2 regions of the Paenibacillus sp. S-12 genome follow, and region 1 is predicted to be linked to the other one. Evidence: a T-box and tRNA genes for the amino acid it is inferred to sense, from the RefSeq annotation. Region 1 holds a T-box; the other holds one or more tRNA genes.

Region 1 (7,614 bases):
GGTTAATCGGAGAGCTGCGCTTGCCGAAAAATTTCGTTCAAAGAATGAAGCATGAGGGAGATATTCGCACGGCTGGAGATAGGCTGAGGCTAAGATGGTTTACTCGTGAATCGGATTCCTATGAACCTGCAGATGAGCCTGCAGAGGTGCTGTATGAAGATGATGCCTGTCTTGTTGCCTATAAGCCTTCGGGAATGGCGGTTCATCCTTCGACACCTGAGCAGGCCAAGAGACGGGACAGTTTGGCTCATGCTGTAGCATGCCATTATGCTTGGACAGGACAGTCGGCTAAGGTACTGCATATCCATCGGCTTGATGTTGATACAACAGGGCCCGTATTGTATGCAAAGCAGCCCTGTTCGCAAGTTATTCTTGATGAAATGATGCGCGAAAAAAAGATTGAACGTATCTATCATGCGATTGTTCACGGAACGCCGACTCCGGCTTCTGGAACAATTGATGCGCCAATAGGAAAGGATCGTCATCACCGCGGAAAATATCGGGTAAGTGACAGTGGGGTACGTGCGATCACTCATTATGATACGTTGCAGCCTGGTTCAGAGCTGTCTCTAGTTCGGTTGTCTCTGGAGACAGGGAGAACACATCAAATTCGGGTGCATATGAGTGCAAAGGGCTACCCGCTTGCAGGAGACGTGATGTACGGCGGGGATGACAAGCTGATTCGCAGACAAGCGCTTCACGGAGAAAGCTTGCGCTTCCGCCATCCGTTGTCGGGAGAACACATTCAGGTGGATGTCCCGTGGCCAGAGGACATGTTGCGTTTACGGCAAAAAATATAGTCATGCTCCTCTCTTTCTTCCCATATAGATGAAGTAGTGATACGAGTCTGACTTTGCGACTGTAGCTTAACATCGTTGTCGAATTGCATGTGTGCTGGTCACAAGGGAGGATGGCATATGAACTGCGGGAGGAGGAGCGGTCTGTGAACGATGAATCATATGGATTGCGATTTGATATTTATGAACGTGTGCATTTGTCCGACGAAGTGGTCGGCATTGATCAATTGGAAGAAGTGGAGTTGACACCGCACATTCAGGTCATTCCTGCTGGTGACCAGGTGACGGTGCGCGGCAGCTTGCTGCTGGCAGGAGCATACGTAGGTGCCGATGAATTGCGAAGCAGCCATTCGCTTGAGCATTGGATACCAGTTGAAATCACACTGCCCTTAAACCGGGTGCGCAGCTTAGAAGATATTTCGGTCGACATTGAGCACTTTGATGTTGATCTATTATCGACACGAACATTGAATATAACAGGAATTTTATCGCTGCGCGGCATCTCGATGGAAAGTATCGAGCCTGCAGCTTGGGAACCTGAGCAATTTACGGTCGTGCATCAAACAGAGATCGAGCAGGATGAGGAGGAACCTTCATGGCTGCGTGACTACGGTACATATACACCGGCATTTACATCGAGTCATGAAGAGAGTTTGTCTGAGAGCAACGGAGGATCGAATGATGAATCGAATGACGAATCATCGAATGTAGAATCGGATGCAGATCCAAGAGAGGAATATAGAGAGTACAGCTCTGCATGGAATTCCGAAGAACAAAAGCAGGAACAGGATCATGAGTTTATGCAAGATGAAGAGGAAGAAGAATCTGAATCTTATACTCGAGCTGCAGAAGAACTGGAAGCCAGCGAACATGAAACTGAAGATGAGCAGTTGATTGCTCAATCAAATCATGAGCCATCCGACACCACTTCATCCAATTCCCAACGAGTTCCACTGACGTGGAGTGGTTCCCAATGGAACAAGGAGATTCTAGAAGCGGAAGAGCAAGTGGAAGGCCAAAGTGCCGAAGCTTCGGAGGACGAGCGGCAGGCATCAAGTGAAACGAATGCTGATTCGCATGAAGGTGAACATGTGCGCACACCGAAGGGAGCTCCTTCTGATTTCCATACATTCTCTGAGGAAGCCCAGGCTCGCGAACCCGTTGCAAGCCATGACAAGCGTGAGCGTAAGGAACGTGTATCCTCTACAGAAACGGATGATTCAGCGGCTGCCCAATTGTCAGAAGAGCTTGAGTCACTTGTCTCAACTCATGATGAGGAGCGGGAGAGTGTAGAAGCCGGTTCTGTTGTCAATGAACAGTCGGATGCTGATCCGGCAGCTGCAGTAAAGCAGGAAATGAAGATTGCGATTGGCAAGGGGAAAAATAGTGAGCCAGAAGCAGCCGAGCCGCTCGGGTTCAGTTCATTGCTTTCGAAGAAGCGGGAGCCACAAGAGTCGGATCGGGTTCAAACGGAAGAGGAGACTGCGAAGCAGGCAGCGACGAATGCGGAGGCCTCTGGAGAGGAAGTAAAGTGGCAGTCGTTATTCCTCCAACGTTTGGATGATGAACGTGCATTCAAAAAAGTGCGCTTGTGTATTGTGCAGCGTTCCGAAACGCTCGACACGATAGCAGACCGATATAGCATGAATTCACGAGAGATTGCTCTCTACAATCGCTTGGCGGAATCGGATGTATCCGAAGGGCAAGTTCTCTACATTCCCACCTCGTAACGATATCTCCATAAAGGCAAGAAACCCGTATGGCTCATTGAGCGACGGGTTTCTTTGTGTCTGCATGCAGCTGTACAAGCTTCAATACACGTCCCACAAAAATCCAATGAAAATGAGGAATAGTACAAAAAGCAAAAATACGTCAAATGCTGTTGGCAGAAGCAACGTGCGGATAAATTGCAAGCAAATGATGGGGAAAAGAACCCCTTTAATGGAACCTCGAACACGACACCACCACCGTTCCATATAAAACACCTCCTATAGTACATGTTATGAAAAACGAAAAACAGGTTATGACTAATAGGGAACCAATTATCAGCATCCTTTTGCGCTCCGTCTATTGACTCGCAGGTTGTGCGAAGGTACAATATATCGTAAATGTTATTGTTTACTTTCATAGCTGACTGATTGAAAAACGATGAACAGGATTAGTAAGCGATCGGCCCCTTACAGAGAGCAGAGCGACACGGTGCAACGCCTGCAGGATCGTCCAGCGCTGAAGTCACCTGGGAGTTGCCCATTTGAACGTATCAAGGTAATGTATGAACATTGTGTTCATCGTGTTCCTCATACGCTAGAACAGGCCGGCCGCAGCCGTTATTTGCAACTGAAGTGCCGCTCAGCAGAATCTGTATGCTTGGAAGTCTGTATATAAGAGCGGAATAAAGGTGGTACCACGGAAGATAAACCTTTCGTCCTTTGCGACGTAAGGTTTTTTTATTTGCCTGCAGAAGTGAATGCATCCCTTACAAATGCCATAGTTTAGACGCTTGAGGAAGTGTTATGGGAGACAGCGCAGGGTTGTTATTCGCTTCGGTTCTATAGGCATAGTATTGTCGATTAGACACTCATGATTAAGTAACGGAGGGATTTTGATTGACAGAGAATCAAGAGCAACTGTCCATGCCAACGACGTACGATCCGAAGGCAGCGGAGCAGAAATGGTATGATTTCTGGATGAAAGGCGAGTATTTTAAAGCAGGTGTTCGCAAGGATGCTGAACCGTTCACGATCGTGATTCCGCCTCCAAACGTTACCGGCATGCTTCATATTGGTCACGCGCTTGACTTTACATTGCAGGATATTCTTATTCGCTTCAAGCGGATGCAGGGATATGATGCGCTGTGGCTTCCAGGCTCTGACCATGCTGGTATTGCAACGCAGACGAAAGTAGAGCAGAAGCTGCGCGAAGAAGGAGTAACACGCTATGATTTGGGGCGTGAAGCGTTCCTGGAACGTGTATGGGATTGGAAGGAGCAATATGCGAATACGATCCGCGAACAATGGGCGAAGATGGGGCTGTCCTTGGACTTCTCCCGTGAGCGCTTTACGTTGGATGAAGGTCTGTCCCGTGCGGTTCGCCAAGTATTTGTGAAGCTGTATGAGAAAGGGCTCATTTACCGCGGTAAATATATTATTAACTGGGATCCGGCAGCGCGCACGGCATTGTCCGACATTGAGGTTGAGTACAAGGAAGTGCAGGGGCATCTATATCATCTGCAGTATCCACTCAAAGACGGCAGCGGCTCAATTACTGTTGCAACAACTCGCCCAGAGACTATGCTCGGCGATACAGCAGTAGCGGTTCATCCAAAGGATGAGCGTTACCAACATATGATTGGAAAAATGTTGGTGCTGCCGATTGTAGGCCGTGAGATTCCTGTAATTGCAGACGAATATGTAGATAAAGACTTCGGAAGCGGTGCGGTTAAAATTACACCAGCCCATGATCCGAATGACTTCGAAATGGGACTTCGCCATCAATTGCCGCAAATAACGGTAATGGATGAGTCCGGCAAAATGAATGAGCTGGCTGGTCAATATCAAGGAATGGATCGTGCGGATTGCCGGAAACAGATCGTGAAGGACTTACAAGAACAAGGTGTGTTGATCAAAATTGAGGATCATGTCCATCAGGTTGGACACAGCGAGCGCAGTGGCGCAGTTGTAGAGCCGTATTTGTCAACACAATGGTTCGTGAAAATGAAGCCGCTCGCAGAGCGCGCAATCGAAGCGCAAAAAACGGGCAAAGGCGTTAATTTCGTGCCGGAACGCTTTGAGAAGACGTATTTGCATTGGATCGAGAATGTGCGCGACTGGTGTATTTCTCGTCAGCTGTGGTGGGGCCATCGCATTCCTGCTTGGTATTGTGAGGATTGCGGACACATTCATGTTGCAGAAGAAGATGCAACTGCATGTACATCGTGCGGAAGCAGCCATTTGAAGCAGGATGAAGATGTACTCGATACATGGTTCAGTTCTGCGTTGTGGCCGTTCTCTACGCTTGGCTGGCCGGATCAGACGGAAGATCTGAAGCGCTACTATCCAACGAACGTGCTCGTTACAGGCTATGACATCATTTACTTCTGGGTGTCCCGCATGATCTTTACGGCACTGGAATTTACAGATGAAATTCCGTTCAAGGACGTTCTGATGCACGGCTTGGTGCGTGATGCTGATGGCAAAAAAATGTCCAAATCGCTTGGCAATGGCGTCGATCCGCTTGAAGTTATCGAGAAGTACGGTGCCGATGCAATGCGCTTCATGATTTCCACAAGCAGTACGCCAGGGCAAGATTTGCGTTTCCGTTGGGAACGTGTCGAGCAGGCGCGCAACTTTGCGAATAAGATTTGGAATGCATCGCGCTTCGCTTTAATGAATTTGCAGGGCGTGACCTATGAGGATATCGACATTACAGGCGAATTGGGCACAGCGGATCGCTGGATCCTTCACCGTATGAACGAGACGGCTCGTGAAATTACGCGCCTCATGGATGCATACGAGTTCGGCGAAACAGGCCGTGTGCTCAATAACTTCATTTGGGACGATCTGTGTGACTGGTATATTGAATTTGCGAAGCTCAGCTTGTATGGCTCGAATGAGCAAGCGAAGAAAAAGACGCAATCTGTCCTTGCCTATGTGCTTGACCGTACAATGCGCATGATTCATCCATTCATGCCATACATCTCAGAAGAGATTTGGCAGCACTTGCCGCACTCCGGCGAAACGATAACGCTTGCGGAATGGCCTGTATACCATGCCGAATTCGAAGCGCCTGAAGCAGTCCGCGAGATGATGCTTCTTATGGATATGATCCGTGCAGTGCGCAATATTCGTGCTGAAGTGAATGTGCCAATGAGTAAGAAGGTAGAGCTGATTGTGAAGCCGGCTGATCGCACGATCGAAGCGAACATTACGAATAACCTAGAGTTCGTAGAGCGTTTCTGTGGTACATCCAAGCTGGAGGTAAGCATAGAGGCTGGTGCGCCGAACAAGGCAATGACTGCCATTGTTACTGGAGCTGAGCTGTATTTGCCGCTTGCTGGCCTTCTTGACATTGAACAAGAAATTGCCCGTCTTCAGAAAGAAGTCGAGCATCTGAACAAAGAAGTTGAACGTGTCGATAAGAAGCTTGCTAATCAAGGCTTCATCGCGAAGGCTCCTGCTTCGGTCATCGAGGAAGAGCGTGCCAAGCAGCGTGATTACAGCGAGAAGAGAGACAAAGTATTGGCGCGTATTACAGAATTAACAGAAGCGTAAACAACCTGTGCGATATGTATGGCCGATCCGGGTTTGGGCATTGCTCCTTGCCGGTTCGGCCGTTTAATGACATCTGATAAAGGATGAGGATCATGTCGGAGACAAATGAGACGGAAGCAACCGATTTTCCTTTTGTTCGGGTAGAAGACGCAATTGATTGGATCAATTCATTAATTCCGTTTGGAATCCGTCCGGGCTTGGATCGGGTAGAATTGATGATGGAGCGGTTAGGTTCTCCACACCGTCGATTAAAATTCATTCATGTCGCGGGCACGAATGGCAAAGGCTCGACTTGTGCGATGTTAACGAGTGTTTTACTTGCTAACGGGTATGATGTCGGTACCTTTACTTCTCCTTATATTGAGAAGTATACGAATCGTTTAAAATACAATAACGAGGACATTCCTGAAGAAACGCTGCTTCAACTTGTGAACAAACTGAAGCCGTTGGTGGATGAAATCGCGCAAACGCCGCTAGGATCGCCGACGACGTTTGAAGTATCTACTACGCTCGCCATTATGTACTATGCGACAGTGACGTTCCCGGATGTTGTTGTATGGGAAACCGGGCTTGGCGGACGACTTGACGTAACAAATATCGTGACTCCAATCGTATCCATTATCACGAATATCGGTCATGATCATATGGACATACTGGGGGATACTATCGAGCAGATTGCTTTCGAGAAAGCGGGCATCATTAAGTCTGGAGTTCCAGCTGTGACGACAGTAGAGCAACCAGAGGCGCTGGAGGTCATTAAGCAGGCTGCGGCCAAGAATCAATCTACTCTGTATGTCATGAACGAACAGTTCCGAGTGGAACTGCTCAATGCGGTTGAAAATGAACAGAACTTCACATTCTTTGGCCCATTCCGAACGATGGAAGAAATGTCACTTACGATGAACGGGGCTCATCAATTGAAGAATGCGGCTGCCTCATTGATGGCGCTTGAAGTGCTGCGACAATATATGGCTTTCATTTTGGAAGATACAACTACGCGAGATGGACTGAAGCGTGCTGCGTGGCCAGGACGATTAGAAATGGTATGCAAGGAACCTCGCTTGCTGCTCGATGGTGCGCATAACCCGGAAGGGGCTGCGACGCTTGCACAAGCGCTGCGGGATACGTACCAGTACAAAGGGCTTCATATTATGATGGGGATGCTGTCGACAAAGCATCATCACGATGTTCTGCGACATATACTACCTTTAGCTAATACCGTTATTTTTACAGAACCTGATTTCCGCAAGAAGATGGAAGCGGAAAGCTTACGAGATATTGCCGAGCAGGTGATGGGAGACAATACGAATCGTCCGACTATCCTTGTAGAGCCTAACTGGCATAAAGCTTTGGAACAGCTCCAGGCGATGACAGTACCAGGAGATTTAGCAGTAGTTACGGGGACTTTATATCTGATTGCAGACGTTCGTTCTTTCGTTCTGCATCGGACCGAATCTGAAAAGGGTTGGTGAGTTCGTTTTGAATACGACGGAACATATTCATTTTATCGGCATCGGGGGCTATGGGATGAGCGCCATCGCTCGTGT
Region 2 (7,614 bases), on a different contig from region 1:
CTGCTTATTCTTACACTCGGCTTAGGGGTATATAATGCCTCTGCTGCACGTACCATCGACATTAACTCGACAGAGCGCACCTTGTATAAGTATGGTACGGATGTCGTTATGCAAACTGTATGGGACTCTGAGCAGGAAATCATTCGGGATAAGAATAATGGCAAAGGGAATAACGGCGGCGGTGGAGGCGGCAACCCAGGGCAAGGCGGTGGCAACCAGCCACCTAAAGCAGGAAAGACCATATATACAGAGCCACCGTTTGAGTTATTCAGAAAAATGCCGGGTGTTGAGGCGGCAGCACGCGTATTGAAAACGAAGGGGAATGTCATTATTTCCGGACGCTCCATCGGTCAAGGTGAAATTATGGGGATCGACAATGTCGACTTCTCCAAAGTTGCTTGGTTCCGCAAGGATTTGTTCCCAACCCATCCGTTCCGTTATTTGGATGCACTCGGAAAATATACGGAATCTGCTGTTATTATACCGAGCAATGTAGCGAAGCAATATCAATTGAAGGAAGGCGACACCATCTCTATCGGATTTGGCGAGCAGATGGTTGAATTCGTAATTGTTGGGGTATTGCCTTATTGGCCAAGTATGTATCCCGATGAGAAGCCGTTCTTTATTGCGAACTTAGATTATATTTATGATCAAGTGCCAATAACACCATACGAAGTTTGGTTGAAAATGAAGGACAAAGCACAGCTAGGGCCAGTTATAACGGAATTGCAGAAGAAGGGCATTGAAATCTTCAGTGTGACGGATGTACGAAGCGAGCTTGCGACTCAGAGCAAGCACCCGACGAGAGGCGGAGTATTTGGCATTCTGAGTATGGGCTTCTTGATTTCCGTCATCATCTCCTTAATTGGATATTTGTTGTTCTGGTTCTTTAACTTGACGAGACGTGTGCTCCAGTTCGGTATTTTACGGGCAATGGGCTTGTCGCGCAGACAGCTGACCGGTATGCTTCTGTTGGAACAGCTATTTACGGCGGGGCTGTCCATCGTGTTCGGTATTTTGCTTGGCAAGCTGGCGAGCCGCTTATTCCTGCCATTCCTGCAAACAGCAGAAAGTTCGAAGATGCAGGTTCCGCCATTCCGGATTGTATTTGAATCACGAGATACGATTCAGCTGTACATCGTCGTTGGCGTGATGATCTTTACTGGCGCGACGCTGTTATTTATGCATATTCGTCGTCTACGCGTCCATCAAGCCGTGAAGATGGGAGAGGAGCGTTAATCGATGATACATTGTGAAGGGCTAGTCAAAATCTTCAAAACAGATGACATTGAAGTAGTTGCACTACAGGGATTGAACTTATCAGTAAAGCAAGGTGAGCTGATGGCGATTATCGGCAACAGCGGCAGTGGTAAATCAACGCTTCTGAACATTCTCGGCGGACTGGATCGTCCATCTGCCGGATCCGTTCAGGTTGGCAAGTGGGATTTGCTCAAAATAACAGATAAAGAGCTTGTCGAGTATAAGCGGGACACAGTTGGATTTATCTGGCAGAACAATGCTCGCAACCTGCTGCCTTACCTTACTGCACTGGAAAATGTAGAAGTGCCAATGATGCTGGCTGGCAAAATGGATCGCAAATATGCGAAGGAACTGCTGGAATGGGTTGGCCTCAGTCATCGAATGAATAATAAGCTTCATCAGTTGTCCGGCGGCGAGCAGCAGCGTGTTGCAATTGCGATATCGCTTGCGAACCGTCCGCAGATGCTGCTTGCTGACGAACCAACCGGATCTGTGGATACGCAGACCTCGGATATGATCATGAATATTTTCCGGCGGATGAGCACGGAATTAGGAGTCACAGTCGTAATCGTTACCCATGACCTATCGCTTGCGGGGAAGGTGGATCGTGTTGTTGCGATACGTGATGGCTTAACCAGCACAGAATTCATCAAGCGTAATCCGAATTTGGCCGCTGGAGGTGAGGAAGGATTCGGGCTTCAGGATCACCATGAGGCCTATGTGGTAGTCGATCGTGTCGGCCGATTGCAAGTGCCGAAGGAGTATTTGGAAGCTCTCGATATTCATGACAAAGCATCGATGGAATTAGACGGAGATAAAATTATTATCCGCACACCTAAGGAATTGGAGGAGTAACCAGATGAAAAAAAACTGGGTACGTAAATTATTAACGGTTACATTGGCAATGACGATGATTATTCCAATGTTGGCTGCATGTACGAATAAGGATGAGGTTGTACCAGGACAAGAGCGAGTATTGCGTATTGGCATGCAGTACGGCGGATATGATGATACCTATTTCCGTCAGCAATGGACCGATACATTTGAGATTACACATAAAGGAATCCGCATTGAGCTTGTTCCAGCCATTGACGGATCGGATATGCGGTATGATAACTCAGGCGATCCGAAGAAACAGCCTGACCGCTATGAAGCCATGAAGAAGCTGTTAAATTCCGCTAACCCGGTTGATATTGTTGTGACGGATTCATTCCAGTTCCGCAAGCTTGTTGAAGAAGGAATGCTGAAGCAGCTCGATCCTCTCGTACAGAAAGATAAAATTGATTTGTCCGATTTTGTTCCGACGGTAATCGACGGACTGAAGACGATGGGAGACAACAATTTATATGGTCTTTCACCTACTTTCTCATCCAGCGCGCTGTTCTTCAACAAAAAAATGTTCAGTGATGCAGGCATTGCTCCTCCAACTGATAATATGACATGGGATCAAGTGTTTACACTTGCTGCTAACCTTTCGAAGGGCGATGGAGCAGATCGGAAATACGGCTTCAGCTTCAACCGTTACAACGGATCTGACGTGTTCGACGACATGTTGAACTACTATGTATCCCCACTTAATCTCCGTATGTTCGATGACAAGGGAGAGAAGATGACGGTAAATACACCGCAGTGGGAGAAAGTATGGACAACGGTGAGTGATCTGGCCATCAAAAAAACCATTCCAACGGGCAACAGCAATAATGAAATGACAGGTCAAGCACCAGAGAATGAAAATCCATTCAGCCACGATAACTTCTTGTCAGGCAAGGTTGCAATGGCTATTAGCGATTACAATTACATTAATACCGAATTGGCTGATGCCATGAAGAATGCAGATAAAATCAAAGGCTTCAAGAAGTTTGATTGGGATGTCGTGACGCTGCCTTCACATCCCGAAGCTCCAGGCGTATCTGGCGGCTCGCAGTTATATAATATTTTTTCTATCAACCAAAAAGCAGCCAACCCAGATGATGCATGGGAATTTATCAAATTCATTAATAGTGAAGACTGGGCGAAGCTTCGTTCCCGCAGCAGTTGGGAAATGGTGTCCCGTCAGCAATACATCAAGCCAAAGGACGGTACGAATATAAATATTAGCGCATTCTATAAAACGAAGCCGGTACCTCCAACAAAGACAGATATGGATAAACTCATGGGAGACGGAAACTTGTGGCAGATTAATCAAATTGCCTCTGAATTGATGAAGCAAGTGATTGATAAGAAGAAATCAGTATCTGAAGCCTTGAAGGAATGGGAGACGAAAGGAAATCAGCTTCTCCTCCAGGCGAAGAACGGTGGAGGAACCCCTCCAGGCAACGTATATCACGATTAAGAGAGCAGGATAAAGGAAGAATCGGCATATTCCAGTCAATGGGAGATCGCCGATTCTTTTTTGTATAAATGGGAATAGTAGAAGAGACAAAAGTGTGTTGAAAGTTGGAACAAAGGGGTGTTCATGTGCATTGGGTATATTGGGGCAAGTTGTTTGATTCTAAGTTTCAAGCGCGCTGCATGCAGCAGCGTCTCGAACATGATGCATGGATTTATGGCTATGATGTATTGAAAGAGATTGAAGTATTTCGATCGAGAAGAGGGAAGTATGGGGTAAGGTTTCTTCGCTGACCATCATGTATTATAATTTTAATCTTTTTTTATTTTCCTCTTGACTGAACACGTGCACCTATTGTATAGTAATACTTGTCGCTGCTGAAGAAGTTCAGTTGTCGCAACATATCGCGGGGTGGAGCAGTCTGGTAGCTCGTCGGGCTCATAACCCGAAGGTCGTAGGTTCAAATCCTGCCCCCGCAACCAAACTTCATGAAATTGCAATGGTGAGGGCCCTTAGCTCAGTTGGTTAGAGCGGTCGGCTCATAACCGATTGGTCGGGGGTTCGAGTCCCTCAGGGCCCACCAATTATAATTTCATACATAGTAGTACTAAGACGCATCTTTCATCATAATGATTAAGCAATTGCTTAACAGAAATGAGATAGGTGTTTTTTTATTTGCAGAGAGATAAGCATAAGAAATGAAGATGCCTGTCAGCAGGGGATCTGCGGGCAGACTTCTGCTTGATTACGCTGTTCATCTTTGGTCAGTGCGTCGTAGGCGTCCAGAACTTTTTAGAGCGAAGCTTTTTCTTTTTTTGGTAATTGTATATATGGTCATCATAATAATATTGCTTGCTCTCATGCCGGATAATTGATCCAATGATAGCACCAATCATTTGGATGTCCACATCTGAAGGATAGGCATCTGCTCATTCCCAGATCCGAGTATGATTATTATCTTGGATAATCTCATCGCTGACAGGTATAATCGTCGTTTCACAGCCCATAATTCCCCTGGATGCTAAATGTTCCGTTGTACTATACAAGCGAAAGATTCCTATGAAATTAATGGGCAGCGTAAGATATGAACACGATTGCTGTTGAAAAAATAATGAAGTTGCTATTGCTCATTTGCGAACATTTACATCGTTAAATTTATTGTTGACATCATAACAAAGCGTATGATATATTATATCTTGTCGGTTGCGATATATAACAATCTGAATCGGAAGCAGAAGAGCAGCTTGTGAAGCGCAATGACCGCATATTTGAACCACATTGCGATGTGGAAAATGTGCCGGGGTGGCGGAATTGGCAGACGCACAGGACTTAAAATCCTGCGATGGGTGACCATCGTACGGGTTCGACCCCCGTCCTCGGCACCACGTATTGATGATTAGAACTCCTTTCCTGTTCAGACCTTGAACAAGTAAGGAGTTTTTTGCTTTATATTCTTATGTTTTCACATATGCCGCATGCTAAGAGTTTCAAATGCTAAACTATCATAAACAACTTGGTACAAACTTGGGAGGGAATACATTGGGGATGCATGTACAGAATGATTGGGCAGCGTTGCTGCATGATGAAGTAAGAAAGCCCTATTTTAAGCAGCTATGGGGCTGGCTTCGCCAAGAATACGAGCGTGCCGTCATTTATCCGCCATATGATCTCATATTTTCAGCGTTGAATGCCACTTCCTATGAAAATACGAAGATCGTTATCGTGGGCCAAGATCCTTATCATGGGCCAGGACAGGCACATGGATTAAGCTTCTCTGTTCAACCAGGGGTTAAGCTGCCGCCATCTCTACAAAATATGTTCAAAGAAGGAGCTGACGATGTAGGCCTGACAATTCCGAACAACGGAAGCTTGCTTCATTGGGCGAATCAGGGCATACTGATGCTGAACACAGTGCTGACTGTAGCGCAAGGACAAGCAGCCTCGCACCGCGGCAAGGGGTGGGAGAAATTCACGGATCGTATTATTGAGCTGTTGAATGAAAGAGAGCGCCCAATCATATTCGTGCTGTGGGGAAGTCATGCTCAAGCGAAAACGAGTATGATTGATCAGTCGAAGCATTATATTGTACAAGCTCCGCATCCAAGTCCACTCTCAGCGCACCGAGGCTTCTTTGGAAGCAAGCCATATTCGAAGATTAATAATAAGCTGCGTGAATGGGGCGAACAGGAAATCGACTGGCAAATACCTAATATATAAATGAAGATAGGCAGATATGTGAACTGCTGTCATGCCAGCACAAGAGGCATATGAATGAGGGGGGTTCACATGTCCGCCGTTGAAGTGAAAAATGATCTAGCTCAATTGACATGGTAATATATTGATGTTATATTAAGATTGTTGTTGACATGATCTGTTAGCTCAGCTGGGAGAGCACCATCTTGACAGGGTGGGGGTCAGTGGTTCGAGCCCACTACAGATCACCATACAATTTTAATCCACCCCCTTGGAAGCAAGGGGGTTTATTTTGTTTGCGAAGTGAAACAATACGCTTTTCTCTCAAACATAATCCTGTAATAAGATTTGCTAAAATAGAGCGATTGGTAAAAATCGCTGCGGCATTGTTATTTCAGGATTGCCTCAGTGGTTATCAGTTTGTGTCAGTATGTAGACTTCTCTCGAAGTTATCAAGCAACCATCATTCGTAAGTAATGATAGTTGCTTTTTTTATTGTCTGTTCGTGTTATCGAGAACTAAAGTAACAGAGAAGTTCATATAGTGAAGGTATAACTGATATTCCAAGTTAATAATGAGGACAAGCGGAGGGTTGAAAATGGGAGCTGAACTATTTGTATGGCTGACAGCGGTATTTGGTTTGGTTGCTGTTGTTTGCTGGTTTTTGTCTCGTCTGCTCATATTTGATAGTACGAGGCATGATGAGCAATTCGTATGGCTGCGCTCAGTTGAAGAAGACGGCAGCAATGGAAATGAAATCATAAACCGATGAATTGAAATGTTTAAGGAGATAACTTTACGGTGAAAATAGGGGCTATACGTAAAGTTATGAGATGTAAGCGGGGGATTCATCATGCGAAGACCATGGGCCTTATTGGGCGTGGTAATGTTGACAGGGGTCATCATTGGCGTCTTGCTTATTGGGGTAAGGTTGAGCGTGGTCGATGCAAGTCGCTCCAACCCTCTGCTAGAGCCTACAGAGAGGACGATTCCTATCTATGAGGATGTGTATGGCAAGCCGATTATGGAGGAAGTGTATGATCCTTAAAGTGTAGCCATACATAAGGTTGTAACTGACAGCCCCGGTTTCCGAATCTATAAGATTCGACCGGGGCTGCTTCTGTTCATAGCAGATAGTATAATTCTTTATGAGTCAGAGCTTGTTGTGGAATGATTGGATTGCTTTTGTGCGTCGTCCATAGGATCGTATGCATCCCATTTGCGTGCATAGGCCTTCTTCGTCACGTAGAGCAGTAAGAGAACCATGCCGATAACCATGATGACAACAGCGATGACAGTAGCAATAATCGGATCCATCTTGTACCTCCTTACCAATGTAAGCGTATCCGTTACTGCAACTATACATGAAAATGATTTTTTTGTATAATATAAATTCGTTTGCAGTAGCTCAGAGACTATACATTTGCTGCTGCACATTTCATTCGGAGGTGAGCGGGAGTGGCTGCAGAAATCATTGAAGTTAGGACGCAGGAGCAATTGGATGAATGTATTGCTATACGTAAAGAGGTATTCGTGGCTGAGCAACATGTACCTGAAGAAGAAGAATGTGACGAATACGACATCTTGGGAGCTCCAGCCTTTCACGTTCTGCTGATGTCGGATGGGCAGTATGCTGCGACAGGACGTGTGAAGCTTTTGGATGAATTCACTGCTAAAATGCAACGCATTGCAGTAAGAAAGCCGTTTCGCGGAAAAGGAATTGGACGAGTCTTAATGGTGGGCTTGGAACAAATCGCACGAAAACACGGTGTTGAGAAATGTGTATTGGACGGTCAATGCCAAGCGGAAGGGTTTTATTACTCTTTGGGCTA

What was found. A T-box is a leader RNA that pairs with one kind of tRNA and senses whether it is charged. The one in region 1 lies ahead of NO352_RS02640 (valine--tRNA ligase), so its partner is inferred to be a tRNA-Val.
Region 2: it has a tRNA-Val gene. The T-box ahead of NO352_RS02640 (valine--tRNA ligase) is inferred to sense a tRNA for this amino acid. The anticodon was not compared.

The regions. Positions count from the first base shown of each region.
Region 1 covers NZ_JASIUF010000004.1:76,332-83,945, forward strand. The annotation lists gene NO352_RS02625 (RluA family pseudouridine synthase) at 1-800, shown strand, start outside; gene NO352_RS02630 (LysM peptidoglycan-binding domain-containing protein) at 944-2,527, shown strand; gene NO352_RS02635 (hypothetical protein) at 2,609-2,773, opposite strand; T-box leader at 2,937-3,230, shown strand; gene NO352_RS02640 (valine--tRNA ligase) at 3,431-6,067, shown strand; gene NO352_RS02645 (bifunctional folylpolyglutamate synthase/dihydrofolate synthase) at 6,160-7,539, shown strand; gene murC (UDP-N-acetylmuramate--L-alanine ligase) at 7,547-7,614, shown strand, end outside.
Region 2 covers NZ_JASIUF010000005.1:388,966-396,579, forward strand. The annotation lists gene NO352_RS04530 (ABC transporter permease) at 1-1,239, shown strand, start outside; gene NO352_RS04535 (ABC transporter ATP-binding protein) at 1,243-2,115, shown strand; gene NO352_RS04540 (ABC transporter substrate-binding protein) at 2,120-3,592, shown strand; gene NO352_RS04545 (hypothetical protein) at 3,718-3,882, shown strand; tRNA gene NO352_RS04550 (tRNA-Met) at 3,995-4,071, shown strand; tRNA gene NO352_RS04555 (tRNA-Ile) at 4,096-4,172, shown strand; tRNA gene NO352_RS04560 (tRNA-Leu) at 4,886-4,974, shown strand; gene NO352_RS04565 (uracil-DNA glycosylase) at 5,135-5,806, shown strand; tRNA gene NO352_RS04570 (tRNA-Val) at 5,958-6,033, shown strand; gene NO352_RS04575 (hypothetical protein) at 6,381-6,554, shown strand; gene NO352_RS04580 (hypothetical protein) at 6,636-6,830, shown strand; gene NO352_RS04585 (hypothetical protein) at 6,929-7,099, opposite strand; gene NO352_RS04590 (GNAT family N-acetyltransferase) at 7,241-7,614, shown strand, end outside.